DNA from 4 places in the Marinobacterium sp. NO-S09 genome. Region 1 is predicted to be linked to each of the others. Evidence: predicted binding sites of a transcription regulator. Region 1 holds the regulator's gene; each other region holds the start of a gene.
What was found. Region 1 encodes sigma-54, which starts transcription at its own class of promoters, with help from an activator protein. Its sites were predicted from a motif close to TGGCACNNNNNTTGCTNT; they were not measured.
Positions count from the first base shown of each region.

Region 2: the regulator sigma-54 is predicted to act here: its motif matches at 2,000-2,017, upstream of glnL (nitrogen regulation protein NR(II)).
Region 3: the regulator sigma-54 is predicted to act here: its motif matches at 1,929-1,946, upstream of O3C79_RS03320 (dimethylamine monooxygenase subunit DmmA family protein).
Region 4: the regulator sigma-54 is predicted to act here: its motif matches at 1,465-1,482, upstream of O3C79_RS16520 (NCS1 family nucleobase:cation symporter-1).

Region 1 is NZ_CP168954.1:3,810,274-3,813,409, reverse strand. It holds gene rapZ (RNase adapter RapZ) at 1-36, opposite strand, end outside; gene O3C79_RS17590 (PTS sugar transporter subunit IIA) at 39-500, opposite strand; gene hpf (ribosome hibernation-promoting factor, HPF/YfiA family) at 522-812, opposite strand; gene O3C79_RS17580 (RNA polymerase factor sigma-54) at 865-2,391, opposite strand; gene lptB (LPS export ABC transporter ATP-binding protein) at 2,439-3,136, opposite strand, start outside.
Region 2 is NZ_CP168954.1:998,055-1,001,190, reverse strand. It holds gene glnG (nitrogen regulation protein NR(I)) at 1-904, opposite strand, end outside; gene glnL (nitrogen regulation protein NR(II)) at 897-1,961, opposite strand; gene glnA (glutamate--ammonia ligase) at 2,185-3,136, opposite strand, start outside.
Region 3 is NZ_CP168954.1:674,960-678,095, forward strand. It holds gene O3C79_RS03315 (aminomethyl transferase family protein) at 360-1,499, opposite strand; gene O3C79_RS03320 (dimethylamine monooxygenase subunit DmmA family protein) at 2,006-2,551, shown strand; gene O3C79_RS03325 (PDR/VanB family oxidoreductase) at 2,551-3,136, shown strand, end outside.
Region 4 is NZ_CP168954.1:3,582,852-3,585,987, reverse strand. It holds gene O3C79_RS16520 (NCS1 family nucleobase:cation symporter-1) at 1-1,424, opposite strand, end outside; gene O3C79_RS16515 (DMT family transporter) at 1,679-2,122, opposite strand; gene hydA (dihydropyrimidinase) at 2,189-3,136, opposite strand, start outside.

The DNA.
Region 1 (3,136 bases):
TGATCCCGAGCGACCACTGAGCACAACCAGGCGCATGCTCAATGCTCCTGGCAGAGCTGTTGGACGCGCTCCAGCAGATCATCGGCACTGCCGCAGGCTCGCAGCGAGTCCCGCGTTTCCGAATGGTTGAACAGTTCAGCCAATCCCGCCAGGGTTTGCAGATGTTCTTCGGCGCCTTCTTCCGGGACCAGCAGCAGGCACACCAGATCAACCGGGCGATTATCGATGGCATCGAAATCGATCGGGCTGGTCAGTGTCATCAGCAGTCCAACGGCCTTGTGTACGCCGGCCATACGACAGTGAGGAATGGCGACGCCTTCACCGATACCGGTGCTGCCCAGGCGTTCACGATTGATAAGGCCGCTGAAGATATCTTCAGCGGCCGGGCCATCCAACTGCTCTGCAATGGTTTGGCTGGCGAGTTCGAGAACCCGCTTTTTGCTGACTACATCGACGTGGCAGAGTGTGCGCGATGGGGTCAGCAGTTCTGATAGTTGCATGTGGTTACGTGCTGCTACCGGTTATTTGTGGGATTTCATCTTTTCTTTGTGCTTGATGATCTGACGATCGAGCTTGTCGACCATGCCGTCGATGGCGGCATACATGTCGTCGTGTTCGTTCGCAGCAAAGACTTCACCGCCGGCGAGGTGGATGTTGGCCTCGGATTTCTGGCGCTGTTTCTCTACGCTAAGGGTGACCTGTGCATTGGTGATGTTGTCGAAGTGACGTTCCAGACGATCAAACTTGTTACGTACATAGTCATTCAGGGCATCAGTCAGTTCGACATGGTGGCCAGTGATGTTGATCTGCATAGGTTTTTCTCCTTCTCATAGGGGTGCAGCAGATGCACCGCCTTCACTCTCATTAAACCAGACGCTTGCGCTCATTAGAAGGCGGAATGTGCATTGCCTCCCGATATTTTGCAACGGTACGGCGGGCAACGTTAATGCCCTGTTCCTTGAGTAGCTGTGCGATTTTGTTGTCACTCAGCGGTTTGGCTGTATTTTCATCATTGATCAGCTTCTTGATCAATGCGCGGATGGCGGTAGACGAGGCGGCTCCGCCATCGGAAGTACCCACATGGCTGGAGAAAAAGTACTTTAGCTCGAAGATGCCACGCGGTGTGTGCATGTATTTCTGGGTGGTAACGCGCGAGATGGTGGATTCGTGCATGTCGACCGCTTCGGCGATGTCATGCAGAACCATCGGTTTCATGCCCTCGTCACCTTCTTCAAAGAAGTCGATCTGGCGCGCCACGATCTCCGTGGTGACCTTGAGCAGTGTTTCGTTGCGGCTGGCCAGGCTCTTGAGGAACCAGCGTGCTTCCTGCAGGTGGTTCTTCAGGTAGGTGTTGTCGGCGCTGTTATCGGCGCGGCGCACCAGGTCGGCATACTGGCTGTTGATCTTGAGCTTGGGTGAGGCCTCATTGTTGAGGCTCACGGTCCACTGGCCCTGCTGTTTGCGCACCAGTACATCCGGGATGACATACTGCGCGGCTTCAGGGCTGATGATGCCGCCGGGCTTGGGGTTCAGGCTCTGGATCAGGCTGATGACCTGTTGCAGTTCCGGCTCCTTCAGGCGCATGCGGCGCATCAATGTGCGGTAGTCGTGGCTGCCCAGCAGATTAAGATGGTCGCGCACCAGGCGGATCGCATAGGGGCGCAATGGAGTATCTTCGGGCAGTTGCAGCAGCTGCAGACGCAAGCATTCATTGAGGTCGCGGGCACAGACACCGGTCGGATCAAACTGCTGCAGGCGGTGCAGCACGGCTTCCACTTCATCCAGCTCCGCATCCGCAAAGTCCTCGGGCTGGTGATTCTGGAAATGCTCCAGCAGATCCTCGGTACTGGTGGTGAGGTAGCCATCGGCATCCACCGAGTCAATGATGGCCAGCGCGATCTGGTAATCGGTCTCACTCATGGGGGTGAGGTTGAGCTGCCACAACAGGTGATCCTGCAGGCTGTCTTCCATGGTGTCATTGTCGCCCGGCGACCAGTCGTCATCACGGGGCTGGGACGGTGTGCTCTGGTGCTGGAAGGTGTCATCCCAGCTGCTGTCCGTGGTCAGCTCGGCCGGAATCTGATCATTCCAGTGATCTTCGGGCTGGTCATCACTCCAGTTGTCGTCACTGTCAGCGTTGTCGCTGGTGCTGGCGGTTTCCCGGCTGGACGTGTTGTCCGCTGAGTCGCTGTCCTGACGGTCGCTGTCCGCCTCGGCGGCCTGATGAGTCTCATGCTCCTCTTCGGCTTCCAGCAGGGGGTTGCTGTCCAGCGCCTCCTGAATCTCCTGTTGGAGGTCCAGCGAGGAAAGCTGCAGCAGGCGGATTGCCTGTTGCAACTGAGGGGTCATGGTCAGCTGTTGGCCGATCTTGAGTTGTAAGGATTGTTTCATAAACGACTGCCAATTGAACTGCTAGGAAGACTCCCGGGGGAAAGCCGCTAAAGCGAGAACTGCTCGCCCAGATAGGCACGACGGACTTGTTGATCCGCCAGGATCACCTCCGGGGTACCCTGTGCCAATATGCCTCCTTCACTGACGATATAGGCTTGTTCACAGATATCAAGCGTCTCACGCACGTTGTGGTCTGTGATCAATACACCGATACCGCGTGATTGCAGGTGGCGAATGGTCTGCTTGATGTCACTGACCGATATGGGGTCAACGCCGGCAAAGGGCTCATCCAGCAGAATAAAATCAGGTTCTGTTGCCAGGGCGCGGGCGATCTCTACCCGTCGACGTTCGCCGCCGGAAAGCGACATGCCCAGGCTGTCTTTCAGATGGGTGATATGAAACTCTTCCAGCAGCTCTTCCAGCAGGGCCTTGCGGCGGCTGGCATCGAGCTCGGGTCGGGTTTCCAGTATCGCCATCAGATTATCGCGCACGCTGAGTTTGCGAAACACCGAAGCTTCCTGAGGCAGGTAGCCAATACCGCGTCGCGCACGCTCGTGCATGGGCATGCGGGTGACATCATCCTCGGTGATCATGATCTGGCCCCGGTCAGCCGGGATCAGGCCCACAATCATGTAAAAACAGGTGGTTTTGCCGGCGCCGTTGGGGCCCAGCAGGCCGACTATCTGGCCGCTGTCCACGTGCAGGGAAACGTCACGTACGACTTCGCGACCCTTATAGCTTTTGG
Region 2 (3,136 bases), 1.3 Mb from region 1:
GGCGGTGAAACAGGTCCTCACGGAAACGCCCTTCCTGTACCAGCTGCTCCAGGTTCTGGTGAGTCGCGGCAATGATACGCACATCCACTCGCACCGGTGTATGGCCACCAACGCGGTAAAACTCGCCATCCGCCAATACACGCAGCAGACGTGTCTGGGTATCCGCCGGCATATCACCGATTTCGTCCAGAAACAGGGTACCGCCATCAGCCTGCTCAAAGCGACCGCGACGACTGGCCGCAGCACCGGTGAACGCGCCCTTTTCATGACCAAAGAGTTCAGACTCGATAAGGTCCTTGGGGATCGCCGCCATATTCAGCGGAATAAACGGATTCTGGGCACGGGGGCTGTGGCGGTGCAAGGCGTGCGCGACTAGCTCCTTACCGGTACCGGACTCACCATTGATCAATACGGTGATGTTGGAATGTGCCAAACGGCCTATGGCGCGAAACACCTCCTGCATGGCGGGAGCTTCACCGATGATCTCAGTGGCCCGCTCCGGTGTGGGTTCAGCGCGCTCCTGGCGCTGCTCACGCGCATGCTCTACCGCACGTTTGACCAGCGCCAGCGCTTCATCCACATCAAAGGGCTTGGGCAGGTACTCAAAGGCACCACCCTGATAAGAGGCAACGGCACTTTCCAGATCCGAGTGTGCCGTCATGATAATGATCGGCAGATCGGGATGCTCCTCATGCAACCTGTCCAGCAGCTGCAGGCCATCCATCCCTGGCATGCGTACGTCCGTAAGAACAGCATCCGGTACTTCATGGTCAAGCCGATCCAGCAAGCCATCAGCACGGTCGAAACTCTGGGTGTTCAATCCGGCCGATGTCAGTGCTTTATCCAGCACCCAGCGAATGGAACGGTCGTCATCGACGATCCAGACATTAGCAGCTTCAGTCATGACCTGACTCCAAGGGTATAAACAGGTTAAACCGGGTCTCGCCCGGTACCGAGGTGAACTCAATCAGGCCTCGGTGTTGATTAACAATGGACTGGGCGATGGAAAGCCCCAGCCCCGATCCCTGCGCACGACTGCTGACCATGGGATAAAACAGCGTATCGCTGAGCTCTTCCGGTATACCGGGGCCGTTATCGACGATTTCCAGGGCCAGCACCAGGCGGTGGCGTTCAGCGCCCAGAGTGACCTGACGCAACGCCCGGGTGCGCAGGGTAATACGCGGCTCGGGTGTCGCGGACTCCTCCATCGCCTGCATCGCATTGCGGATAATATTAAGAACCGCCTGGACCAGCTGGTCACGTGCGCCTTCAAACTCAGGAATACTCGGGTCGTAATCGCGCAGGATCTCGATGCGGCCATCGGTTTCGGCGTTGACCAGTCGGCAGACATGCTCCAGCACGGCATGAATGTTCAACTGTTCGATCACCGGCAGCTTGTGCGGTCCCAGCAAGCGGTCCACCAGGTGGCGCAGGCGGTCGGCTTCTTCAATGATGATCTGGGTATATTCGTGCAGCTCATCCCGGTCCAGCTCCCGGTCCAGCAGCTGTGCCGCCCCCCTGATCCCGCCCAGCGGGTTTTTGATCTCATGAGCCAGCCCGCGCACCAGCACACGGGCACTGGCATGACGTGCCAGCAGCTCTTCTTCGCGCTCGATACGAATCAGACGATCACGCGCCTGAATCTCCAGCAGAATACCGGCCTCGGGTACAGGGTTAACGCTGTAATCGACCGTCAGAATACGCCCGCTCTGGGTCACCAGACGCGCTTCGCGCTTGCTGTACGGGTGACCACTGGCCAACGACTGGCGCAACACAGCCAGCTCTTCTTCGCTGGACGACAGCCAGTCCTCAATGGGACGGTCCTTGAGCCGCCTGACAGAAGCTTCCAGCAGCATTTCCGCCGCCGGGTTCATGTACTGGATACACAGTTCATCATCCAGCACCAGAACGGCGCCGGTCAGATTTTCCAGGATCTGTTTATGCGTGTTTGCGTTCACCATAGGTATTCCAATCATGCCTCATAGCAGTGCAAGCAAGAAAAGCGCCAACTTTGCCACGAGCTCGATTACCGAAGCTTAAGGCCTTGAACCATCTGAGCCAAAACCCATATGCACCAATATAGTGCATAAAAGAAAATAAGGTTACTCACGCCCCAGGTTGGGGCAAAACGCAGAAACAAAAAAGGCTTCCCTGGGGAAGCCTTTTTCAATTCACAACTCTGGATTAAACAGAGTAGTACAGGTCGAATTCGACCGGGTGAGTGGTCATGTTGACCTTGGCTACTTCTTCACGCTTCAGCGCGATGTAAGCATCCAGCATGTCGTCGGTGAATACGCCACCCTGAGTCAGGAACTCACGGTCTTCTTCCAGGGCGTCCAGAGCTTCAGTCAGAGAGCTGACAACAGTCGGGATCTCTTTAGCTTCTTCAGCCGGCAGGTCGTACAGATCCTTGTCAGCCGGGTCGCCCGGGTGGATCTTGTTCTTGATGCCGTCGATACCAGCCATCAGCAGTGCTGCGAAGCACAGGTACGGGTTAGCTGCCGGGTCCGGGAAACGCGCTTCTACACGACGCGCTTTCGGGCTGGTGGTGTACGGAATACGCAGGGAAGCAGAACGGTTACGTGCAGAGTAAGCCAGCATTACCGGTGCTTCGAAGCCCGGTACCAGACGCTTGTAAGAGTTGGTAGACGGGTTGCACAGCGCGTTCAGAGCTTTAGCGTGCTTAACGATACCGCCGATGTAATACAGCGCGTATTCGCTCAGACCACCGTAGCCGTCGCCAGCGAAGATGTTCTGGCCATCTTTGCTCATGGACAGGTGAACGTGCATACCGGAACCGTTATCGCCAACCAGCGGCTTCGGCATGAAGGTCGCAGTCTTGCCGTATGCGTGAGCAACGTTGTGTACGCAGTACTTCAGGATCTGTACTTCGTCAGCCTTGTCTACCAGAGTGTTACCGCGCACACCGATTTCACACTGACCAGCAGTTGCCACTTCGTGGTGGTGAACTTCGATGGTCAGACCCATGGCTTCCATGGCATCACACATGGCGGCACGCAGATCGTGCAGGGAGTCGATCGGCGGAACCGGGAAGTAGCCGCCTTTAACGCGCGGACGGTGACCGGTGTTGCCACCTTCGATCTTGTGGTTGGACGCCCATGCAGCTTCTTCAGAC
Region 3 (3,136 bases), 1.0 Mb from region 1:
ATGTTTTTAAGGCTTGGGTAAAGGGAGATCGTGCACAACCTGGATGCACACCATTTGAGTGCGCCTGCCAATGACTCAGTGTGTTCGGATAAGCTGTGTTAAGCAGACTCAGAGATGGATCTGGTGCCCGTTCGCGCTGAGTACAGGGTGTGGTTCAGGTGATATCACAGATTATGAGCAGATCGCTGTGTGTGCACGGATAGCTGAAGGGAGAGTGTGGAGATGGGAGTCTGCCAGAAGCTGAGAGGTTGGCTCTGGCTGTTCAGGGAGGCAATTGCTGGGCGTTACTCAGGTCTTGTACATAAAAAAGGGGCTGTTACTGGAACAGCCCCTGTGCGTGCACAATCTGAACGGCGTGCTTAGCCTTTTGCGGTGCGCTTTTTCTTTTCCGGGTCATCAAATGGCAGGGTATGGGCGATGGCCGATACCTCAAGGCTGCCTTTGACCTGAAGGGGTGTGCCCTGTTCTGCGTAAGGAACGGCAAGACGGGCGATCGCCATGGATTTGTCGGTCAGGCGTGAGTACATGGCGCAGGTGATATCGCCCACCTTTTTGCCATCGGCCCAGAGTTCATCACCTTCAGCCGCGGCTTCTTTACCCTCCAGCAATACACCGAAGATCTTGAATCGCTCCTTGCCCTGCAGTCGGAAGTGCTCGTAGGCACCGCAGAACTCGGTCTTGTCCTTGGAAACGGTGAAATCCAGACCCAGTTCCCAAAGGGTATCGCCAGCCGGTTCATTTTCGAACGGGTACATCTCGGAGTTATCGAACGGATAGAACAGCAGATAGCTTTCGGTGCGCAGCCAGTCCAGTGCGGTGAAGGAGCAGGGGATAATACCGAATGCCTTACCCTCTTCCAGAATGCCGTCCCAGATGGTGGCGGCGTCGGCGGCCTTGCAGAAGATCTCGTAACCGCGCTCGCCGGTGTAGCCGGTGCGGGAGATGGTGATCGGGCAGCCAAAGAGGCGCGCGTGGGTGTGGTGGAAATAGGCCAGGTCACGAATGCCGGGGATATGTTCGGCGAGGAAATCCACCGCAGTCGGACCCTGCAGTGACAGATCATGCATATCGTCATCAAATAATACGGCTACCTGCTTGCCGAGTGCGGCCTGGGTCAGGCGTTCGTAACCGGCGCCAGTACCGTGCACCACCATGAACGAGTTGGGACCCATGCGGTAGATAACGCAGTCATCGATGAACTTGCCCCCTTCATTCAGCATGGTCGCGTAGACCGCCTTGCCGGGATAAAGCTTGGAAATATCGCGGGTGGTAGCCCACTCCAGCAGGCTCTCGGCGTGGGGGCCGACATAGTGCACCTTCTTCAGACCTGATACATCCATCAAGCCTGCCTTGGTGCGGATCGCTTCGTGTTCATCCGCCAGGGTGTAACCGCTTTTGCTGTAGGTCCAGGCCGTCGGCAGGCCGTTCCAGTCTTCCAGCTTGGAACCCAGGGCACGATGTTTTTCAGCCAGTGCGGCGATACGCCATGAATTAGCCATTGTTCTCTCCATTCGTCTAGATAAGGCTTGATTCCTGTAAGGGAATTATTATTCCTGATAGGAAAGGCAAGTTTCGGGCCATGCACAAGTAAACTGATGATTCCTATGGAGAAAAAATATTTCTTAGTCCTTCCTGCTGCGGCATTTATCTGTATGTGAGCATTCACGGCGCAGAGTGCGCCCCGTTTTAGGTCAACGCCCCTTTTTCGTGAGCCCGTTTCCCTGGTGTTCCGTCTTTAGAAGGGGAGTCAGCCTGACAGCTCACTCACTATCCAGGCTCTGTATGCGGCGCATTTGATGGGGAGCCGACTGACGTTTGCCCTGAACTGAGTCACGCAGACACGGGGATGCACTGTTGCTGTGCCCCTATCAGTCTGTCTATTGGGTGCGATTTTTTTAACTCCTTGAAATGCATAGAATTTATTTTTTTGGCAGAAGTTTTGCTTTTCCTGATAAGAAATAAATTATACCACTAATAAATTTTGGGTAGCCCAAAAGGAGTAGTGATGCAGATCGATCCATCCATCAAGAGTCGTCCAAAATACGTGGCGCCCGAGCTGGTGGCGTCGGCGGGGTTACAGCTGTTCGTCAGTGAGTCCGATGCCGGTCACCTGCTGGAGCCGTTATACCGTCAGTGCTCGGAATCCGGTGCTCAGTGGCTGGTGGCAGAGCCGGGCAATTCGCCGGGTACGCTGGCTGATTCCCTGTCCGGTTACCTGCAGCGTGTCCTCAGTGATGCTCCTGTCACCACCCGTCTGTACGTTGCGGGGAGCGAAGGTTTCCTGTGGGACATCCGTAATCAGGCATTGTCTGCCGGGCTGGTGGATGAACAGATCCAGCTCGCCCCTCCGATCAGCAAGGCCCGGCGTTTGTTCTGCACCCATTGCTACACCCTGATGGAAGGGGTGACCTCCAGCCCGCACACCTGCAGTGGCTGTGGGCGTTTATTGCTGGTGCGGGATCATTTTGCCCGTCTGCACGGTGCCTATGTGGGCGTGCAGATCAATGCCGAAGATCCTGAGGAACAACTGGAACAGGAGGTATTGCAGTAATGAGTATCGACAGCATACCCGTGCGGGTCATGGCCATTGAGCAGGTGGCGCCGCTGATTCGCGAGTTCAAGCTGGAAGCGATTGAAGGCAAGCTGCCGGCGTTTTCACCCGGCAGTCATGTGCAGGTAATTATGCCCGGTGAGGCGCGTGAAATTCGCAATGCCTACTCGCTGTGCAGCGATCCAGCCATGCCGCGTCGTTACAGCATCGCGGTGCGTCTGCAGGAGGACTCTCGTGGCGGCTCCTCCTTCATGCACGGGGAAGTAAACGTGGGGGATGAGCTCGCGATCACGCCGCCGGCGAACCTCTTCGCCCCCGTGATGGCGGCCCGCAAGCATCTGCTGATTGCCGGTGGTGTGGGTATCACGCCGTTCATGTCCTATATCCCCGAACTCAAACGTCAGGGTGCCGCATTCGAGCTGCACTATCTGTATCGGAGCAGTCAGACCGGCGCCTACCTGGATCAACTGCAGCAACAGTTGGGGGCAGCCCTGCATCGCTATGACTCAGTGCATGGAAACAAGTGTGACCTGAGCACAGTACTGAGCGATCAGGGGCCGGGGACGCATGTGTATATCTGTGGCC
Region 4 (3,136 bases), 230 kb from region 1:
AAGGAGCCGGTAAACCAGCCATACTGATAGAACCAGCCCAGCTCGCCGGTGATCAGCGTGAACAGGGTCAGCGCCACAGGTACAAAGAAGGCGGTCAGGCCGTGGCGGTTAAAGCCGCTGTAGGCACCGTGGGTTTTATACAACTCGGCCAGCTCGTAGTTCTGACGGCGTACCACGAAGTAATCCACAATCATGATGCCGGCAATGGGGCCGAGCAGGGATGAATAGCCCAGCAGCCAGCCGCTGTACATCGCCTCCACGCTTACATCCGATTCGATCCAGCCCAGTTTCTTCAGCAATTCCCAGCTCATCAGCAGAATACCGATCAGACCGGTCAGCAGGACGCCACGGGTCTGGTTGATCTTCTTCGGTGCGATATTCTGGAAATCATTGGTCGGCGACACAATGTTGGCTGCGGTGTTGGTGGAGAGGGTTGCGATGATAATCACGATCATGGCGATCACCACCCAGACCGGGCTGTCGATCTTGCTGATCAGGGTCACTGGGTCGGAAATGGTTTCGCCCACCAGTGCCGGGGAGGCGGCGGTCATTACGACGCCCAGCGCGGCGAAGAAGAACATGGTCAGCGGCAGGCCCAGGGTCTGGCCGATGATCTGGTCTTTCTGTGAGCGCACATAGCGACTGAAGTCGGGAATATTCAGTGACAGCGTAGCCCAGAAACCGACCATGGCGGTGACACCGGCAAAGAAATAGCCCCAGAAGGATGCGTCTTCCGGGCGGTTGGCAGGTGTTGAAAGCAGCGCTTCATACGACACCTGGGGGCTGGCCCACATCATCAGGCCGATACCCACTGCCAGCAGCAGCGGTGCGGCCAGCGTTTCCATCAGTTTGATCGATTCGGCACCCTTGATGACGATGTACAGGTTCAGTACCAGAAAGGCAAAGAATCCGATCACCTCACCGGTTCCGCCCAGTGACTCCCATCCGGGGATCAGGTTGGAAAGCACCACATGAATGGCCAGGCCGCCAAACAGGGTCTGGATACCAAACCAGCCGCACGCGACCAGGGCACGAATCAGGCAGGGGATATTGGACCCCAGCATGCCAAACGAGGAGCGCAGTACCACGGGAAAGGGGATACCGAATTTGGTACCTGGGAAGGCGTTCAATGTGAGCGGTACCAGCACAATAATGTTGGCCAGCAAAATGGCGAACAGGGCTTCAGGTACGGATAAACCGAAGTATGCGGTCAAAACACCGCCCAGCGTGTAAGACGGCACACAGATCGCCATTCCCACCCAAAGGGCGGCCACATTCCACAGGCTCCAGGTGCGTTCCTTCACCTGAGTGGGAGCAATGTCGTCGTTGTAGTGCAGGCTGTTCTCGAGGTCGGTACCGGCGTTGAGTTCATAAAACTCGCCCACCTTTACCATGGATGATGCTTCTTTTTGTTGGTGTTCCATATGCCATCCTCTGATGCAGTAGAAAACAGATACACCTTCTATTGCAGGGGATATGCCATATTTTTACCTTTTGGAAAAATAATTTTAAATATCCGTAACTTGCTGATTTTTATGGCAAGTCAGAGTACTTGAGCGGGTAGAGTGGAAAAATATGACAGAGGTGTTGGCTAAAGTGTGAGCATTGTTGGGGCAGGATGTACTCTGCTGGTGCACGGGAAAGGCGGCAGGCAGCGCCTTTCCCTTAAATCGAGAGCTTAAAACCGGTGCGTCAGAAATGCGCCCACGGCCACCAGGCCAAGCCCGGCGATGCGTGTCAGGCTGGTTTCCGAAGCTTCATACCCGGCCAGACCAAAGTGATCCAGCACCACGGCAGTAATCAGCTGCCCGGCAATGACCAGGGCAATCAGGGTGGAGGCGCCAAGTTTGGGCGCGAATACGGCCATGGAAGTGACGAAGAAGGCTCCCAGAAAACCGCCCACCCAAGCCCAGAGCGGCGCTTCCTTGAGTTGCATGACATTGGGAAGCGCGGTGCGCATGGACAGGTTTAAGGCGATCAGTACCAGGCAGCCGATGACAAACGAGATGGCCGAGGCCCAGAGTGCACTGCCGCTGAAACGGGCAAGGTGGGAATTGATACCGGCCTGCAAGGGCAGCATGGCACCGGCCAGAAAAACAATGAATACACCGATCATGTACATGAAAAGGGGCCTCAAACAAGAAAGGGGCCTCAGGCCCCTTTGTGAATTAAACGCTGGAGAGGGATTTTAATTGCGTTTCACCGGTTTGGGGGCATTCAGTTCAGCCTGTTTGTTCAGTGCATCGAACACCGGGTTGAACGCCGGGCGGTTGATGTAGCGACCGGCACCGGGTTCAACATTGAGCTGTCCGTCGGCCCAGACAACCTTGCCGCGGCTGATGGTGTGGGACGGAATGCCTTTCACCGTGCGGCCTTCAAAAATGTTGAAGTCCACGTTCTGGTGGTGGGTCTTGGCGGAAATAGTGCGTGTGCCTTCCGGATCCCAGACCACCAGATCCGCATCGGCACCGATGGAAACCGATCCTTTCTGCGGGTAGATATTGAAGATCTTGGCCGTGTTGGTGGAGGTGACGGCAACAAACTCGTTCATGGTCAGCTTGCCGGTGTTGACCCCCGAGTCCCACATGACGGCCATGCGGTCTTCCACCCCGGCGGTGCCGTTGGGAATCTTGGTGAAGTCATCCTTGCCGGCCGCTTTCTGCTCGGCGCAGAAGGCGCAGTGGTCGGTGGCGGTGGTGTGCAGGTTGCCACCCTGAAGGCCTTTCCACAGCGCCGACTGGTGTTCTTTGGAACGGAACGGTGGGCTCATCACGTGCGCAGCGGCAAACTCGAAGTCTTCGTTACGGTAGACGCTTTCGTCGATCACCAGGTGACCGGCCAGACATTCGCCATACACGCGCTGACCTTCATTACGGGCGCGGGTGATGGCATCCAGAGATTCCTTGCAGGAAACATGCACCAGGTAGATCGGTACATCCATCACCTGGGCAATCTGGATGGCGCGGTTGGCCGCTTCGCCTTCCACCACAGGAGGACGTGACAGCGGATGTGCTTCCGGGCCGGTAATGCCCTTGTTCAGCATCTCCTGCTGCAGCTGGAATACCAGCTCACCATTCTCGGCATGCACGGTGGGAATGGCACCCAGCTCCATGCAGCGGCGGAAGCTTTTTACCAG